One region of the Stenotrophomonas sp. WZN-1 genome, then DNA from elsewhere that is predicted to be linked to it. Evidence: predicted binding sites of a transcription regulator. Region 1 holds the regulator's gene; each other region holds the start of a gene.
The links. Region 1 encodes FliA, which starts transcription of late flagellar genes. Its sites were predicted from a motif close to TAAAGTTTNNCNNNCNNNGGCCGATAA; they were not measured.

Region 1 (4,326 bases):
GCAGCCACGGCACCGCCATGCACGTCGAACTGGGCGATCAGGTCCGGCGGTGCATAGCCCGGCTCGGTGCCGGTAGACACGGCATCCAGCATCGACTGCAGGTAGTCCAGCGATTGCTGGGCGGCATCGAAGTGATGGGCCTGCAGCACGGCCTGGCCGGCACGTGCTGCGCCCAGCGCTTCCTCAGCGGCGTGGCACAGCTCGACCATGGCGGTGACGCCGAGGAAGCCGGCACCGCCCTTGAGCGTGTGGTAGCCCCGGAACACCGCGTTGAGCTGTTCGGTGTCCTGCGGTGCCTGCTCCAGCGACACCAGCTGTTCGCCGAGGCGATCCAGGATTTCCTGTGCCTCGATGATGAAATCGGCAGTGATGTCGTCGGATACCGCGCTCATACTTACAGCCCCAGATCCGACAACAGGTCGTCGGCGTCGTTCTGCGAGACCGCGTGGCGGTCCAGTCCCTTCAGTGCCGGCCCGGCCAGTTCCGGGTCGGTGCGATGCTGTTCCGGCGGCAGGCCGAGCGCGCCGAAGCCTTCGTGCACGCGGCGGACGATGCCCACCACGCGACGGATGATCTGCCCGGTCAGGTCCTGGTAGCTCTGGGTCAGGGCGATCTCGGTGAGGTTGTGGCGGATGCGCTCGAGCTGAGCGTCCTGGCCCGGCTGCAGGCCTTCGGCGCGCAGCTCTTCGGTCAGGCTGCGGCATTCCTCGGCCAGGTCCAGGGTACGGTGGGTGGCCTGTTCGGTCATCGCCACCACGTGGTCCAGGCGTGCGCAGGCATCGTCCAGTTCGCCGGCTTCGCTGGGCACGGTCGGCAGCTCACCCAGGGCCTGCCCCAGCTCGCGGGCCAGCCGCGAGAGGCCGCTCATCATCGGCTGCGTGCGCAGCGCGACCAGTCCGTCGATGCGTTGCCGCCACGCGGCTTCGTCGCCGGACTCCAGTGCGTCCAGGGCCTCCTGCAGGCGCAGGGCGAGGGCATTTTTGTCGACCGTGGTATCCATCAGGCGCTGGCCGCCAGGCGTTCGAAGATCTTGCCGAGCTTTTCTTCCAGCGTCTGCGCGGTGAACGGCTTGATGATGTAACCGTTCACGCCGTTCTGGGCCGCTTCGATGATCTGCTCGCGCTTGGCTTCGGCGGTGACCATCAGTACCGGCAGGGTCTTCAGCTTGGCATCGGCACGGATCGCCTTGAGCAGTTCGATGCCGGTCATCACCGGCATGTTCCAGTCGGTGACGACGAAATCGAACGGCTGGCTCTGCAGCAGCGACAGCGCGGCATGCCCGTCCTCGGCTTCGGCGGTGTTGGTGAAGCCCAGATCGCCCAGCAGGTTCTTGACGATTCGACGCATGGTCGAGAAGTCGTCGACGATCAGGATGCGCATGTTCTTGTTCAAAGCAGAGTTCCTTTGTTGTTCATTCCGGGTGGCCGGGGGCAGCCGCCTCGGGGATGTTCATTCTTCCAGGCCGGCGTCGACGGCCTCGAATATCTTCAGCCGGCCGCGCAGGCGCAGCACGGCCTGGCCGTGGATCTGGCAGACCCGCGATTCGCTCACGCCGAGCACCGCGCCGATCTCCTTCAGGTTCAGCTCCTGCTCGTAGTAGAGCGAGAGCACCAGCTGTTCGCGCTCAGGCAGGTGGCCGATGGCCTTGCCCAGTTCGCGGCCGAACTCGCCACGCTCCAGCACCTGCTGCGGGGTTGGGCCACCCTGGGCGACGGTGTCCAGCTCGCCCTGGTCTTCGATGCGCGACTCCAGGCTCAGCACCTGGCCACGTGCGGCGTCTTCCATCAGCCGCAGGTATTCGGGCAGCGGCATCTCCATCGCGGCGGCGACTTCGGTGGCGCTGGCGGCACGGCCCGTGCTCTGTTCCAGGCGGCGGATGGTGGCGGCGGCATCGCGGGCACGGCGGTGCACCGAGCGCGGCACCCAGTCGCCACGGCGGATCTCGTCGATCATCGAGCCGCGGATGCGGATCGAAGCATAGGTCTCGAACGAGGCGCCCTGGTCGGCGTCGTAGCTGCGCGAGGCTTCGATCAGGCCCATCATGCCGGCCTGGATCAGATCGTCGACTTCGACGCTGGCCGGCAGGCGTGCGGCCAGGTGGTGGGCGATGCGCCGCACCAGGTCCGAGTGCTGGGCGATGACCTCGTTGGCCGCCGAGCGCTGGACTTCCCTGTACTGGGCTGCGCCTTTCATGCGGCCACCCCGCGCTGCTTGAGGATGCGTTCGAGGAAGAACTCGACACCGCCTCGCGGTTCGGTCGGTGCCTGCCAGCGTGCGGTGCGGCGCGCGATCTCGGTGATCGCAAGCGCCGAAGGGCTGGACGGATAGGCCTTCACCACCGGCTGCTGGCGCTGCACCGACAGGCGCAGCCAGTCATCCTGCGGCACGCAGCCCAGGTAGTTCAGCGAGACATCGGCAAGGAACTTCTCGCAGACGCGGGTCAGCTTCTCGTACAGCACGCGACCCTCGTTCGGGTCGCGCACCATGTTGGCCACCACCTGGATGCGGTCCACGCCGCGCTCGCGCGACAGCACCTTGATCAGTGCGTAGGCGTCGGTGATCGAGGCCGGCTCATCGCAGACCACCACCACGGTGTCCTGCGCGGCCTGGCAGAAGGTCAACACGCCGTCGGTGATGCCGGCGGCGGTATCGACCACCATGATGTCCAGCTCGCGTTCCAGTTCGGAGAACACGTTGACCAGGCCGACATGCTCGGCCGGGGCCAGCTCGGCCATGTGGCGGCGGCCGGATGCGGCCGGGACCACCAGCACGCCGTTCGGGCCTTCGACGATGACGTCGTCCAGCGAGCAGCGGCCGGCAACCAGGTCGGCCAGGGTAAAGGTGGGGTTCAGCCCCAGGATCACGTCGATGTTGGCCAGGCCGAGGTCGGCGTCCAGCAGCAGCGTGCGCTTGCCCATGCCGGCCAGCGCCACGGCCAGGTTGGCCGACACGTTGGTCTTGCCCACGCCGCCCTTGCCGCCCGTCACGGCAATGGTGCGCACAGGGCCGAGCGGCTCGCTGCGGGTGGCCGACAGCGGGAAGGTCTTGGTCAGCTTGGCGTACTCACGCGACGGCATGGTTCAACTCCGGGTTGCAGGGCATATCGGCCGCTCGGCGCAAATCTTCAAGGCGAAGTACAAGATTGGCTGCACTGGCCCGGTGCAGGTCCTCCGGGACGTCCTGGCCATCGGTCACCCAGGTGATCGGCAGGGCGTGGTCCACGGCCACCGACAGGGCGTTGCCGAAGCGGCCGGTCTCGTCCAGCTTGCTCAGCACCAGCCCCTGCAGGTTGGCCGCACCGAACCGGCGCACCACCTCGTCCATGTCGCCGAAGCTGGTGTTGGCCGGCAGCACCAGCAGGGTGCGGACCTGGCGCGCGGCGCGCAGCCACTGCAGCTGGGCAGCCAGGGCGCGGTCGCGCGGGCCAAGGCCGGCGGTATCGATCAGCACCAGCTTGTAGTCCTTCAGGCGTTCCAGCAGCTGGTCCAGGTCGGTGCCGCTGTTGGCCTCGTGCACGGCGATGCCGAGCTGGCGGCCGTAGCCATACAACTGCTCGCGGGCGCCGATGCGGGTGGTGTCGGTGGTGACCAGGGCGACGTCACGCGGCGCGTGCTTCTCGGCGAAGCGCGAGGCCAGCTTGGCGATGGTGGTGGTCTTGCCGGCGCCGGTCGGGCCCACCAGAGCGATCACGCCGCCTTCTTCCAGCGGGTCGACCGGGGCGATCGGCAGCTTGCGCGAAATCAGCCCCAGCATCAGGCCGCGGCCGCGGTGGGCCTCGGTCTCCAGCGGGATCTGCATGGCCACGTCGCGGGCCAGGCCGGCATCGAAGCCATATTCGTCCATCAGGTCCAACGCGGTGGCGCGCACCGGGCAGCCACGCAGGCGCTCGTCGGTGAAGCGGTTCATCTCGCGCTCGATCACCTGGCGCATGCCGGCCACTTCCTGGCGCAGCTGGCGGATCTCGGCGTCGTCCTGGGCGACCACGGTCAGCGTCGGTGCCGGGGCCAGCACCGGGGCCGGGCTGGCCTCGACGACGGCTTCGACCGCTGCCGGTTCGCTGGCGGTGATCCCGGGCTGTGCATCGGTCACGGCAGCGGTCGGCAGCGGTGGCGGCTGCACGGCCGCCGCCGCGCTTTCGTGATGCGCCTCGTGCGGCGGGTCGATCTGGAAGCGGGCGCGGTTGGCCGGCGTGGCGCTGGCGGGTGCCGGTGCGACGATGGCGTCGGCGAACGGGGCGAAGACCTGGTCCGGCAGCGCCGGTTCGTTGACGACGGCACGCGCCAGGGTGGCGGCGAAGCCGGTGCTGCCGCGGGTCGGCACGATCTC
Region 2 (4,326 bases), 1.9 Mb from region 1:
ACCAGGTAGGTGCCTTCGATCTCCACATAGGGGGCACTGAAGGCGATGCGGTCGGCGCGCGCCGGATCGATGGCCAGGAAGGCCAGGTCCCAGGCATCCTCGTTGGCTGCAGCGACCACTGAGGCCGCGGCGTCGTGGCAGGTGAAGCGTGCCTGCACGCCCATGCGCTGCGCCAATGCCGTGGCCAGTTCCAGCGACGGCCCGCGCGGTGAGCGCGCGTCACCCTGCGCCAGTACCGGATTGCCCAGGTTGATGGCCACGCGCAGGACGCCCAGCGGTGCCAGCGCACTTCGATGATCGGCCAGGGACATGCAGGACTCCGTGGGGAAAGGGTGCTCCAGCATGCCAGTGTCGTCCTGCAAGGCAATGTCAGTATCCGGCTATCCTGCGGCCATGAACCCCATCCTGCACGTTGAGATACCGGTCACCGACCTGGCCCGGGCCATCACCTTCTACCAGCAATGGCTGCGGGTGGCGGTGGACGAACCGATCCTGCTGCACGACTGCACGATGGCGTATCTGCCGTTTGCCGATGAGGCCGTCGGCGCCAGCATGTCGCTGGTGCAGGGTGCGGACTACCGGCCCTCCGAACAGGGCGCGCGCATCTATATCGGTGTCGATGACCTGGATGCCAGCCTTGAGTGTGCGCTGCAGGCCGGGGCCGAGCTGCGCTTCGGCCCGGCCGATGCCGGCGACTGGCGCGTGGCCGAGATCCGCGACAGCGAAGGCAACCGGATCGCATTGCAGGCGCGCGCTGTTCTGTAGCGCCGAGCATGGCTCGACGCTAGACGTGGGTCGCGGCGCGTGAGCGCTGCAGCCAGTCGTTGATCGCCGGATCCAGCCGTGGGTCGTCCGGCAACTGCATGCCGAAGCGCAGCTGCAATACCTCGCGCACGTCGCCAGCATCATGCAGCAGGCGCTTGTCCGGTGCCTGGCCAGGGCGGTACTCGGTGTAGCTGCCGCTGCCGATGGTGCGTCGCCAGTCCGGCCCGGTCAGTGACGCGCGCAGCTGGCCGGGGAAGCTGGAATCGGGGTGGGTGCACACGTACCAGTTGCCCACCACGTTGTCGATCGGTGCCGGCGTGTGCAGGTCGAAGCGATACATCGCCCGCCAGCCGTCGCCGGACTCGGCGGACAGCACGAAATCCCCCTCGCCGGGCAGGCGCTGCAGCAGGAAGCGCTCGTGAGGCGTGGCCTGCGGCTGCGGATCCTGCAGCCGCAGCGGCACGGTCGGGGTCAGGCTGCCGAAACCGGCATCCACCAGCCAGTCGTCGCCGTCCACCTGCACGCGCAGCAGCAGGTGGGTCCGTGCGGTCAGTTCGCCGTCCTGGGCGGCCAGCAGCACGCGCGCGCTCAACGGCTGCGCATCGAAGCCCAGCGCCTGCAGCAGCGCCAGCAGGCCGCCGTTGAGTTCGAAGCAGTAGCCGCCACGGCGGTCGTCGAGCAGCTTGCGCTGGATGCTGTCCAGGTCGATCGGCACCGCATCGCGCAGCAGGCAGCTGAGGGTTTCGAACGGCAGCAATGCGTTGTGGCGCTGCTGCAGCAGGGTCAGGCCCGCCAGCGTCAGCGGTGGCGGTGCATCCAGCTGCAGGCGTTGCAGGTAGCGGGGGACATCGAGCGTCGGCATGGGGCACCGGGCGGGGGAGGGACGTCCACTGTGCTCCCCCAACCGGGGTTGAGGTCAAGCGCGGCGCGGGTGTCATCCCCCCGTCGCCTGTGCCGGGTACAAAGGCCGCGTCCGCCAGCAATCGGTGGGACTGAAGCAGGAACGCCCTAAAGTTGCTCCATTTCCAGCCGATACAGGTGCGTCCTTCCGCCTGGAGTCTGTCATGTCGGCCGTCGTCCCCCACCTCCGGTCCCTGCGCATGCGGCTTGCCGCGCTGCGCTCGGCGTCCCCCGGCCTGCTGCTGTGGCTGCAGCCGCACCGGCTCAGCGTGGCCAACAAGCTCAAGGCGACCCTGTGGGTCTGTGGCCTGGGCCTGGTCGCGATCGCCGCCGTCTACGCCTGGACCGCCCATGCCAGCACACAGGCGGCGCGCAGCCAGGCCAGCTACCAGCACGGCAGCGATCTGGCCGCGAGCCTGGCCACGCGGGTGGCCGAGGCGCGACGTCTGCAGACCCAGTATGCACGCAGTTTCGACGACGCCGACCGCGCCCAGCTGCTGGCGACGCAGAAGGCGCTGCAGGCCGATCTTCAGGCCCTGCGCGCGATGCCGATGGATGCCGGTCGGCGCAAGGCGCTGCAGGCGCTGACCGAAGCCGCCGGCGCGTTCTCGCAGGGGGTGGCCGCCCTGTTTGAACGCGTCGACGAGATGGGTCGTGGCGATGCCGGCCTCGCCGCCCAGCTGCAGCAGGCCGCCGATACCCTGCAGGCGCAGGTGGATGCGCTGCAGCGGCCTTCGTTGGCGTTGTCCCTGCAGAAGATGCGCCGACAGGAGGCACTGCTGCTGCTTGATGGCGACTCCACCCATGCCGACCGTGCGAGCGAAGAGAAGCTGCCGTTCGATCTCGCGCTGGTGGGCCTGCCGACCGATGCGCAGGATGCCCTTCGCAACGGCATGGAGGCCTATCAGGCCGCGTTGCTGGGCTATACCGCCGCCCGCGTTGGCCTGGATGTGGAGGCGCAATCGCTGCTGGATGCCGCCGCTGGCGTGGCGCCGGCGCTGTCCGCCTTCCAGCAGGCCCAGGTGGCGGCGCTGGCCAAGGCACAGGCGCGCCAGCAGGCCAGCGCACGCACCATGAGCGTGTTGTTCGCAGTGACCCTGCTGCTGGTCGCCGGCGTGTTGATCACCAGCCTGGTGCTGGTGCTACGTGCGGTGCGCCAGCCGATCCAGGACACCCTGCGCTTCGCCAGCGACATCGCCGACGATCGCCTCGACACTACCCTGCGCGTGCACAACGCCAATGATGAGATCGGCCAGCTGGCACAGCGCCTGGTCGACATGCAGCAGCGCCTGCGTGCGCGCATCGGGACCGAGCGTGCCGTTGCGCGCGGCAACACCCGGGTGCGCCAGGCATTGGACAGCGCGCAGACCGGGCTGATGGTGATCGATGCCGAGGGCCAGGTGGCCTACGTCAATCCGGCACTGCTGCAGCAACTCGAACGCCAGCTCGAAGACCTGGTGGGCAGCGATGCAGTGCGCCTGCATCCGGCGCTGGCCAGCCTGGCCGGCGCGCGTCAGCGCGAGGAGCGCGAGATCGGTCATGCCGGTGTGCGCTACCAGCTGATTGCCAACCCGATCATCGACGAAGGGCAGTTCCTCGGCGTAGCGGTGGAATGGCGCAGTCGTGCACTGGAGACCCTGCTGGAAACCGAAGTGGCTGCCCTGGTCGATGCGGCGGCACACGGTGACCTGCATGGCCGCATCGCGCTGGAAGGCAAGCAGGGCTTCGTGCGCACGTTGTCGACCAGCATCAATCGCCTGCTGGCCACCTTTGAAACCAACCTCGGTGACCTGCAGGCACTGCTGGCTGCGCTGGCCCGCGGCGACCTCAGCGTGCGCATGGAGGGGGAGCTGCAGGGCGTGTTCGCGCGCATGCGGGACGATGCCAATGCCACCGTCGCGCAGCTGGGCCGCATCGTCACCCGCATCCAGCAGGCCACGTCCAGCCTCGATACCGGTGTCGGTGAGATCGTTGCCGGCCATCACGATCTGTCGCAGCGCACCGAGCAACAGGCCGCCAACCTGGAAGAGACCGCAGCGTCGATGCATGAGCTGACCGACACCGTTGGCCGCAACGCCGATGCCGCAGGTCGCGCCGATGCCCTGGTGCAGGGCGCGGCAGCGGTGGCCCAGCGTGGTGGCGAGGCTGTTGGCCAGGTGGTCGCGACCATGCACGGCATCAGCGAGGCCTCGCGGCGGATCGGCGACATCACCCAGCTGATCGATGGCATCGCCTTCCAGACCAACATCCTCGCACTCAACGCGGCGGTGGAAGCGGCGCGCGCCGGCGAGCAGGGCCGCAGCTTCGCCGTGGTGGCCGCTGAAGTGCGCCTGCTGGCGCAGCGCAGTGCCGAGGCGGCCAAGCAGATCAAGGGTTTGATCGAGGATTCGGTGGCGCGCGTCGGGCAGGGCAACCGGCAGGCCGAACAGGCCGGCACCACGATGGGCGAGATCGTCGGCAGCGTGCAGCAGCTGGCGGATCTTCTGGCCGGCATCCGCAGTGCGTCGCAGGACCAGCACGCCGGCATCGCCCAGGTGAACCAGACCATCGTGCAGATGGAGGCCAGCACCCAGCGCAACGCCAGCCTGGTGGAAGAGGCGGGGGCCTCGACTGCGCAGATGCAGGCGCAGGTACATGCCCTGGCCGAAGCGGTGGGCGCGT
Region 3 (4,326 bases), 750 kb from region 1:
GTGCGCTCGGCCTGGCCGGCGTAGTGGGCGCATTGATGGCGGCGCGGGTCGGGCACTGGATGGACCGCGGTTTCACTGGTCGGGTCAGCCTTGGCGCGTTGCTGCTGATGCTTGCCGCGTGGGGGCCGCTGCTGGGCCTGTCGCAGTCGCTGTCGTTGCTGCTGCTGGGCGTGATCGTGCTCGACCTCGGTGGGCAGGCACTGCACGTATCGAACCAGGCGCTGCTGCTGCGTGCACCGGCAGAACAGCATGGGCGCCTGGTGGCGCTGTACATGCTGTTCTATGCGGTGGGCAGTGGTGCCGGTGCGGCTGCCGGGCCCTGGATGCAGGCCCGGCATGGCTGGCCCGCAGTGTGCCTGCTGGGTGCAGGCATCGCGTTGCTGGCACTGCTGTGGTGGGCGGGGTGGCGGGTGGTGGCGCTGAAAGCAGCGGCTGCCACCTGTATCGGTAGAGCCAGCTGCCGGTAGAGCCGGCGTGCAATCAGCGCTGCAATGCGCGCCGTCCCGGCGCCTCCTGCAGGTCCGCACTGGCCACCACCACGCGGTTGCGGCCGCTGCGCTTGGCCTCGTACATCGCTGCGTCGGCACGTGCCATCAGCCGCTCGTAGTCCGGATGGCCGTCATGGCCGGCCACGCCGATGCTGGCGGTCAGTGACAGTACCTGGCCATTGGCCAGGGCCACCGGCGAGTGTGCGATCTGCCGGCGCAGGCTCTCGGCGATCACCGCAGCCTGCGACTCGCTGGCCGCGACCAGTACCACCACGAACTCCTCGCCGCCATAGCGGAACAGGTAGTCGCTGCCGCGCGTGAGCTGGCCGAGCAGGCCGGCGACGTGCTGCAACGCGCGGTCGCCGGCATCGTGGCCGTGGCCGTCGTTGATCGCCTTGAAATGATCCAGGTCGAGCAGCAGCAGCGAGAACGGTGTGCGGTTGTGCGTGGCCAGCTCAATTTCCCTGCGCAGCACGGTAGGCAGGAAGCGGCGGTTGAGCAGGTTGGTCAGTGCATCGCTGCCGGCATCCAGTTCACCGATGCGCTCGAACAGCAGCGTCATCAGGGCGCGGATGGCGGCCAGGTCCTCGCGGATGGCCGGCAGCACCGCCAGGCGCTGCGCCGGGGCATCGTTGCTTGCTCGCTGCAGGTTGGTGTCGATGCGGGCCATCAGCTGGCCGACCTGCTGGGTCTCGCTGCTCTCGCCGAAACTGGGGATGCCCTTGTGGGTGAACCACAGGCCGAACTCGGATGTGGCCAGGCTGGCGCTGTCGCTGGCCTGCACATGGCCGGCCAACGCGTAGAGCAGGGCGTTCTCCCAGTCCAGCAGCAGTGCCCGCTGGCGCTCGCGCTCGGTGCCGACGTTCTGCACCAGTGAGAACAGCCGGTACGCAGCATCGGCACGGGTGGAGCGCTCGCGGGCATGGGTGTAGGCCAGGGTCATGCCTTCCATGGCGATGTCCATGATCGCGCTGAGGCAGTCGATGGCGGCGAACGCGGTGGCGCTGTCGGGCGCATCATCGCGCAGGCGCACGAACAGTTCGTGCTTGAGCACGCGCGCGCCACGGGTCACCAGATCGACCGGAATGCCGACCCGGGCATGCACATCGCCGATCACCCGTTGCGAGGCGACGGTGGCGGCAATGCCGTTGGCATCGGTGGTCAGCAACTGCACGAGCCAGCGCTGCATGGCTGGCTGCAGGCGCTGCTTGACCTGATCGTGGGACAGGAAGCGGCGTGCACGCCCGTCCTGCAGCAGTACTTCGTAGAAGCGTTGGGCCAGCGCCGGCGGGGCATCGGCGGCGGCGGCGTGCAGCAGCGCGGTGGCCGCAGGGCCGGCCTGTTGCAGGCCGTGCTGCCAGGCCTCGGCCAGCGGCTGGCTGGCATCGTCCAGTTGGGGTGGTTCCACGTCGATCTCTGACTGCGTACGGCAAACCACGGGTATCGGCCGCGGTGGCGTGTGGTTGATGGCAGGTAAGCCGGCCAGTTTAAGCGCGATGCAGGGTTGCACGGTGCGCAAAGCACATCGGCGCCCCTGCGGCAATGAGTGAGCGCATTTGAGAATCACTCGCATTGATGGGAGAATGCGCGCACGGATCGGACCTCAGGCGACTGCAGCGACGCTCCGCCTCCCCCTCGTCGTCGCCTCAAGCCCTTTGCCAGAGGCCCCGTTGCCCTGCCAGAAGGTCCAGATCATGTCTCCTGCCGTTGTCCTTTCGCCGCGCCCGCTGGCGCTCGCCGTTGCCGCCCTGCTGGCGGGCAGCGCCCTGACCGCCCGGGCCGAAACCGACGCCACCGATATCGACACGGTGCATGTCACCGCTTCGCAGATCGCCCGCCAGGCGTTGGGCACTTCGACCATCACTGCCGAGGACATCGCCAAGCGCCCGCCGGCCAACGACATTGCCGAACTGCTGCGCACCATGCCGGGCGTCAACCTCACCGGCAACAGCGCCTCGGGCCAGTACGGCAACAACCGCCAGATCGACCTGCGTGGCATGGGCCCGGAGAACACGCTGATCCTGGTCGATGGCAAGCGCATCGGTGCGCGGGATGCCGTGCGCATGGGCCGTAGCGGCGAACGCAATACGCGCGGCGATACCAACTGGGTACCGGCGGAAATGATCGAGCGCATCGAAGTGCTGCGCGGCCCTGCAGCGGCGCGCTACGGCTCCGGTGCGTCCGGCGGCGTGGTCAACATCATCACCAAGCGCCCGACCGGCGACCTGGCCGGTGCGGTCGACCTGTATGGGCTGGTGCCCGAGCACAGCGCCGAAGGCGGCAGCGAACGCGTCGGCCTGCAGCTGAGCGGGCCGATGACCGACACCCTGTCGTTCCGCCTGTATGGCAATCTCAACAAGACCGACGCCGACTCACTGGACCTCAACCGCCAGTACGCGACCAACCCGAACGCGGTGCCGCCGGCTGGCCGCGAGGGCGTCAAGAACCGCGACGTCAACGCGTTGCTGCGCTGGGACATCACCGCCGACCAGGTGGTGGAGTTCGAAGCCGGCACCAGCCGCCAGGGCAACATCTACGCCGGTGACCGCGCCGTCAGCACCACCGGTACCTCGACCGGCATCGACCTGGCCGCCCTGGCCGAGGGCGAGGCGGAAACCAACCGCATGTACCGCAATACCGGCGCGATCACCCATCGCGGCCGCTGGGGCGATGTGACCTCGCGGATGACGGCCGCAGTGGAAGCAGTGAACAACTCGCGCATCAATGAAGGCCTGGCCGGTGGCCCGGAAGGCAGCTTCAACGGCACCGACTGGTCGACCTCACGCCTGCGCAACTACCAGCTGGATGGCGAAGTGAGCTTCCCGACCACGCTGGGTGGTGCCGAGAACATCTGGACGCTGGGCTTTGAATACCTCGACAGCCGCCTGACCGACCCGTACTCGATGAGCCAGTCCAGCAGCAGCGGCGGCGGCTTCCCGGGGCTGTCGGCCGACCGTGCGCGCGGCAAGGCCGATGCGCAGACCACCGCCGTATTCGTGGAGGACAACATCTACCTGGGCGAGCGCTGGATCGTTACCCCGGGCCTGCGTTTCGACCACCACAGCCAGTTCGGCAACAACACCAGCCCCAGCCTCAATGCGCAGTTCCGCATCAACAGCGACTGGGTGGTGAAGGGCGGCATCGCCCGCGCGTTCAAGGCGCCGAACCTGTACCAGTCGAACCCGGACTATCTCTACTACACCCGTGGCAACGGCTGCCCCAATGCGCTTCCGAGCCTCGGCGCTGGTTGCTACATGCGTGGCAATGCGGATCTGAAGGCGGAAACCAGCCTGAACAAGGAACTGGGCATCGAATGGGCACCGCAGAGCGGCTGGCAGGCGTCGTTGACCTACTTCCACAACGACTACAAGGACAAGATCCAGGCCGGCTACGACCAGATCGGCCTGACTGCCGATGGCCGCGGCCGCATCTTCCGCTGGGAGAACGCGCCGAAGGCGATCGTGCAGGGGCTTGAGGGCAACCTGGTGATCCCGCTGCTGGGTGAGCAGGGCAACCGCCTGAAGTGGAGCAACAACTTCACCTACATGGTGGAAAATGAGAACAAGAGCACGGGCCAGCCGCTGTCGGTGATCCCGAAGTACACCGTCAACACGATGCTGGACTGGCAGGCCACCGACAAGCTGTCGCTGCTGCTGACCGGTACCTTCTATGGCAAGCAGAAGCCGGCCACCACCAACATCAACAACGATCCGCGCTGTACCGGCAGCTGCGATGCCTCGATCGCGCTGCAGGATCGCGGTGCGTACAACATCTGGGGCGTGAGCGCGCGCTACAAGGTGACCGAGACGGTCAGCTTCGGCTTCGGCGTGAACAACCT
Region 4 (4,326 bases), 1.8 Mb from region 1:
GCGACCACGGCAAAGCCGCGGCCCTGCTCACCGGCGCGCGCCGCTTCCACTGCCGCGTTCAGCGCCAGGATGTTGGTCTGGAACGCGATGCCATCGATCACCGAGATGATCTCGGCGATGCGCTGCGACGAGGCCTCGATCTGTTCCATGGTGTGCACTACCTGGCTGACCACCTGGCCGCCTTCGCTGGCCACGCTCGCCGCGGAACCAGCCAGCGTGTTGGCCTGCAGCGCATGGTCAGCATTCTGGCGCACGGTGGACGTCAGCTCTTCCATCGACGCGGCGGTTTCTTCCAGGTTGGCAGCCTGCTGTTCGGTGCGCCGCGACAGATCGCTGTTGCCGGCAGCGATCTCGCCAGCGGCCAGGCGGATGCTGGCCGCCGACTGCTGGATCTGGCCGACGATCCGGGTCAGCTGCTGCACGGTGCTGTTGGCATCGTCGCGCATCACCGCAAAGACCCCGTGGAAGTCGCCCTGCATGCGGGCAGTAAGGTCACCTGCGGCGATCGCGCGCAGCAGCGTCGACAGCGCCGCCAGGTTGTGGTCGCTGACCTGCATCATCGTGTTCAGGGTCTCCACCATGCGGCGGAAGTCGTGATCGAAGCGCAGTGCATCGCCGCGCATGGCGAAATCACCGGCGGCGGCAGCGGCAGCCAGCTGCTGGATCTGCTCGTTGATCGCAGCCAGGTTGCGCTTGGTGGTCGCCATCGCGGTGGTGAACACCGCCTTCTCGCCCGGCAGTGCTTCCATGTCCACGCTGAGATCGCCCACGGCATAACGCTGCATCACTTCCACCAGGCGCTGGGTGACCGCGTTGCTGGAGGCCACCAGCTGGTTGCTGTCGGCCACCATGCGGCCGTACTCGCCCGGGAACGCCGCGGCATCCATGCGGTAGCTGAGTTCACCGGCATCGTGGCGGCGCGCCATTTCGGCCTGCGCGGCCATCACCGCCTGCAGCTGGCCGCGCATGCCCTGCATTGCATCCAGCAGGCGCCCTACTTCGTCGTTGCTGCGCGCCGGCAGCATGCTGTCCAGCTTGCCGGCGGCGACGTCGCCGGCCACTCGGACCGCTTCGGCGAGCGGGCGAATCGCCAGGCGGCGCAGCAGTACATAGACGCCGGCGCTGAGGGTCAGCGCGGCGATCACGCCGACCAGCAGGGTCAGCCACAACAGCTGGCGCGCTTCGGCCACGATCACCGCATGCGGCATCACCACGCCCAGCGCGAAGCGCTGCGGGGCATCGCCCACGCGCAGCGGCACATACACGCGCACGTTGCCGGCTGCATCCGGGCTGAAGGCCTCGAACGGGCGGTCGGCGGCGATCTCGGCCAGCATGCTGCGGGTCAGCGCATCGCTGCGCGGTTTGCCGATCTCGGTGGCATTGGCCGAGGCCAGCACCACGCCCTTCGGCGACAGCAGTTCGACGCGGCCGGCCCCCATCGGCTTCAGTGTGGCCAGGTGCTTCTGCAGTGCCGCCAGCGAGAAGTCGACGGTGAATACACCGAGGAACTTGTCGTTCTCGATGATCGGCGTGCTCAACGTACTCATCAGCACCTGCTGCCCGGCGATGTCGTAGGCATAGGGCTCGCTGACCTTGGGCAGCCTGTCGCGGCTGGGCGCCATGTACCAGTCACCGGAACCGCTGGCAGTCTCGGTGTAGTCGGTCATCACCGACTGCTGTGGCTTGCCGTCATGCCAGGCCCAGTAGCTCATGTAGCGGCCAGTGGCATCGTGCGCTTCGGTGTTGACGAACTCGGCATCCCTGCCGTCGAAGGCATCGGCCTCCCACATGGTGCTCTTTCCCAGCCATTCCGGATGGGCGCGGAGCTGCTCACCCAGCACGGCGGCCAGGCTGGCGCGATCGGGGACATCACCACGCGCGCGCTGGGCCAATACGCTTTCGACCATGGCATCGTTGCTGGCGAAGGCCTTGACGAGATCGGCCGCAACCTGGCGCGCTTCGGCGGTGGCCTCGCTGGTCATGGTCTGGCGCGAGGCGCTGATCAGGCTGGCGCTGGCCTGTCGGTAGATCAGGAACGCGGTCAGGCCGAAGCACAGCAGCGCGATCGCGGCGGTGCCCAGCATCAGCTTGTGGGCGATGCTGCCCGGGCGGCGGGCAGCGGCGGAACGGGAAGAAGGCATGGGAGGGTCCGCAAGGCAGTTCAGGACGACCGGCACCACGAAGGCACCGTGCAGGCGCGCGATCCGTCGCGCAGGCCACCGGCCGCCGGGGTGGTCCCGGCGCTGGGAGCGCACCGGGTTAGCGGCCGCCCGCCAACGAGGTTGAGGCGACCGGCCTGCACATTCCTGAATCTGCTCAGGGTCGACTCAGCTACCCGCCCGTCGCGACGCCCTCACTCGGCCACGCGGTCCTTGATCCACTGCGCGCGCGGCAGTACCTCGATGCTGCCGACAGCGTACTGCTGCAGCACGTCGTCCGGCCCGAAGCAGGGTTGCCAGCCCAGCTCGCTGCGCAGGCGGGCACTGTCGTAGACACGGTCGATGCTCAATGGCAGCGGCCAACCACGGCGTTCGAACTCGGCCAGCAGCTGCGGCGCGCGACGGGCCAGCACGCTGCGCGGGTGAGTGGCCAGTTCCAGGCAGTCCTCGCGCCGGAACGGCGTCGGTGCGCAGGCGAGGTAGCGGGCGAATCGGGCGCCTTCGTCGAGCAGCAGTGCAGCATGTGCGCTGGCCACATCGCGGGCATCGATGCCGCGGTGCAGGCGGAACATCGCCATCCGTTCGGGCGGTTCCGGAAAACACCGGCCCATGCGCAGCACGCGAACGCTGAAGCCCGGCGTGGCGGCAGCTTCAGCCAGGGTCTCGGCCTGCAGCTTGGTGCGGTGGTAGATCGTGCGCGGCAGTGGCTCGGTGTCTTCGTCTATCCAACGGCAGCCACCGGCCACCACGGCATGGCCGTACAGCGCCGTGGTGCTGGTCAGCACGAAGCGCCGTGCGCCGGCATCGCGTGCCGCCTGCAGCAGGTGCGCCGTGGCATCCACGTTGATCTGCTGGAACACCGCATCCGGCACCAGCCCGACATGCGGGGCGTGCAGGGCCGCGGTATGGATGACCGCGTCGACGCCCTGCACCGCACGCGTGACCGCCTGGCGGTCGGTGACATCGGCAATGATGCGCGTGGTGGCGAACGGACTGCGATCCAGCCCCACCACTTCGTGGGCGGCCGCCAGCGCACCGAAGATCGCGCGCCCGATGCGCCCGGAACTACCGGTCAACAGAATCTTCATTGAGTCCATTCACTCGAAGCGCCCGGGAACTACCGGGATGCTTCGATTCTAGGCATGCAATCGCGCATCTGCGATAGGACAGCCATGCAATCGTGCGTTCATCTTGACGACTTCGCAGGCGCCAGCAGTTGCCGCGCGATGAACAGCGGATCGTCGCCGCCGGCCACGTCAGGCCGCACGCCGGTACGTTCCCAGTTGCCGCCGGTGCGCAGGTTGATCGGTTGCCGGTCGGGAATGCTGATCTGATAGCCATCGGGCAGCAGCACAGGATCACCAAACATGTGCGCTGCGCCGCCACTGCGTGTGCCGACAATGCGCGCGCGCCCCAGGGCCTGCAGCGAGTAGGCGACGAACTCGGCGGCCGAACCGGTGCGGCGGTCGATCAGCACCACCAGCGGTTTCAGGTAGGCGGGCAGGCTCGCCGGCGGCAGCGGTACCGGCGTGCGCCGGCCACGCTGGTCCAGCTGCTGCACCGCGCCGATCTTCGCGTCCAGCAGTGTCCGTACCAGCAGATCGGCACTTGCGTCGTCGCCGCCGCCGTTCTGGCGCAGGTCCAGCACCAGGCCATCGGTGTCGGCCAACAACGTGAAGGCCGCAGCAAGCTTCGGCCTCGCCAGATCCAGCGGATAGAAGGTACTCAGCCGCAGGTAGCCAACGTTGCCCTCCAGCACCCTTACCTCGCGCACGCCGGCGCCATTGCTGCGGGCATCGGCGCGCCAGGCCATCAACCAGTCGTCCTGGCCGGCCGCCGCGTCCACGCGTTCAACGTGGAAGTGGCCATCGAACACGTCCAGGTCCTGGTTCAGGCGTGCGCTGAACGCAGCAGCATCCGAGCAGCTGTCCGCATAGCGCTGCTGCGCCGACCAGCTGCGCAGGGTGGCGGCGATGCGGGCGCCCTCCGCCTCGTCCAGGTACTGCGCCTGCACGGCGCTGGCCGCCGCCTGCAGGACCCCGTCCTGCACGGGGCAGGCCGCCGCCAGCAACGCGCCGAGCATCCAGGAGACCGCCATCATCCACCCCGCATTGAAGTTATGTAAGTGCTTATATATCATCCCGGTCATGGATCTCCAACACGCCAC

Region 2: a site for FliA is predicted at 1,775-1,801, ahead of CCR98_RS18705 (methyl-accepting chemotaxis protein). Genes of this name have one in related genera too.
Region 3: a site for FliA is predicted at 1,929-1,955, ahead of CCR98_RS06360 (GGDEF domain-containing protein). Genes of this name have one in related genera too.
Region 4: a site for FliA is predicted at 2,260-2,286, ahead of CCR98_RS21410 (methyl-accepting chemotaxis protein). Genes of this name have one in related genera too.

Annotation. Positions count from the first base shown of each region.
Region 1 covers NZ_CP021768.1:2,113,278-2,117,603, forward strand. The annotation lists gene CCR98_RS09945 (chemotaxis protein CheA) at 1-392, opposite strand, end outside; gene CCR98_RS09950 (protein phosphatase CheZ) at 395-1,000, opposite strand; gene cheY (chemotaxis response regulator CheY) at 1,000-1,392, opposite strand; gene CCR98_RS09960 (RNA polymerase sigma factor FliA) at 1,450-2,193, opposite strand; gene CCR98_RS09965 (P-loop NTPase) at 2,190-3,077, opposite strand; gene flhF (flagellar biosynthesis protein FlhF) at 3,064-4,326, opposite strand, start outside.
Region 2 covers NZ_CP021768.1:4,007,716-4,012,041, reverse strand. The annotation lists gene CCR98_RS18720 (transporter substrate-binding domain-containing protein) at 1-311, opposite strand, end outside; gene CCR98_RS18715 (VOC family protein) at 394-765, shown strand; gene CCR98_RS18710 (arylamine N-acetyltransferase) at 785-1,627, opposite strand; gene CCR98_RS18705 (methyl-accepting chemotaxis protein) at 1,830-4,326, shown strand, end outside.
Region 3 covers NZ_CP021768.1:1,363,767-1,368,092, forward strand. The annotation lists gene CCR98_RS06355 (MFS transporter) at 1-467, shown strand, start outside; gene CCR98_RS06360 (GGDEF domain-containing protein) at 481-1,896, opposite strand; gene CCR98_RS06365 (TonB-dependent siderophore receptor) at 2,183-4,326, shown strand, end outside.
Region 4 covers NZ_CP021768.1:3,934,539-3,938,864, forward strand. The annotation lists gene CCR98_RS21410 (methyl-accepting chemotaxis protein) at 1-2,141, opposite strand, end outside; gene CCR98_RS18355 (NAD(P)-dependent oxidoreductase) at 2,354-3,247, opposite strand; gene CCR98_RS18360 (S41 family peptidase) at 3,346-4,257, opposite strand; gene CCR98_RS18365 (MarR family transcriptional regulator) at 4,307-4,326, shown strand, end outside.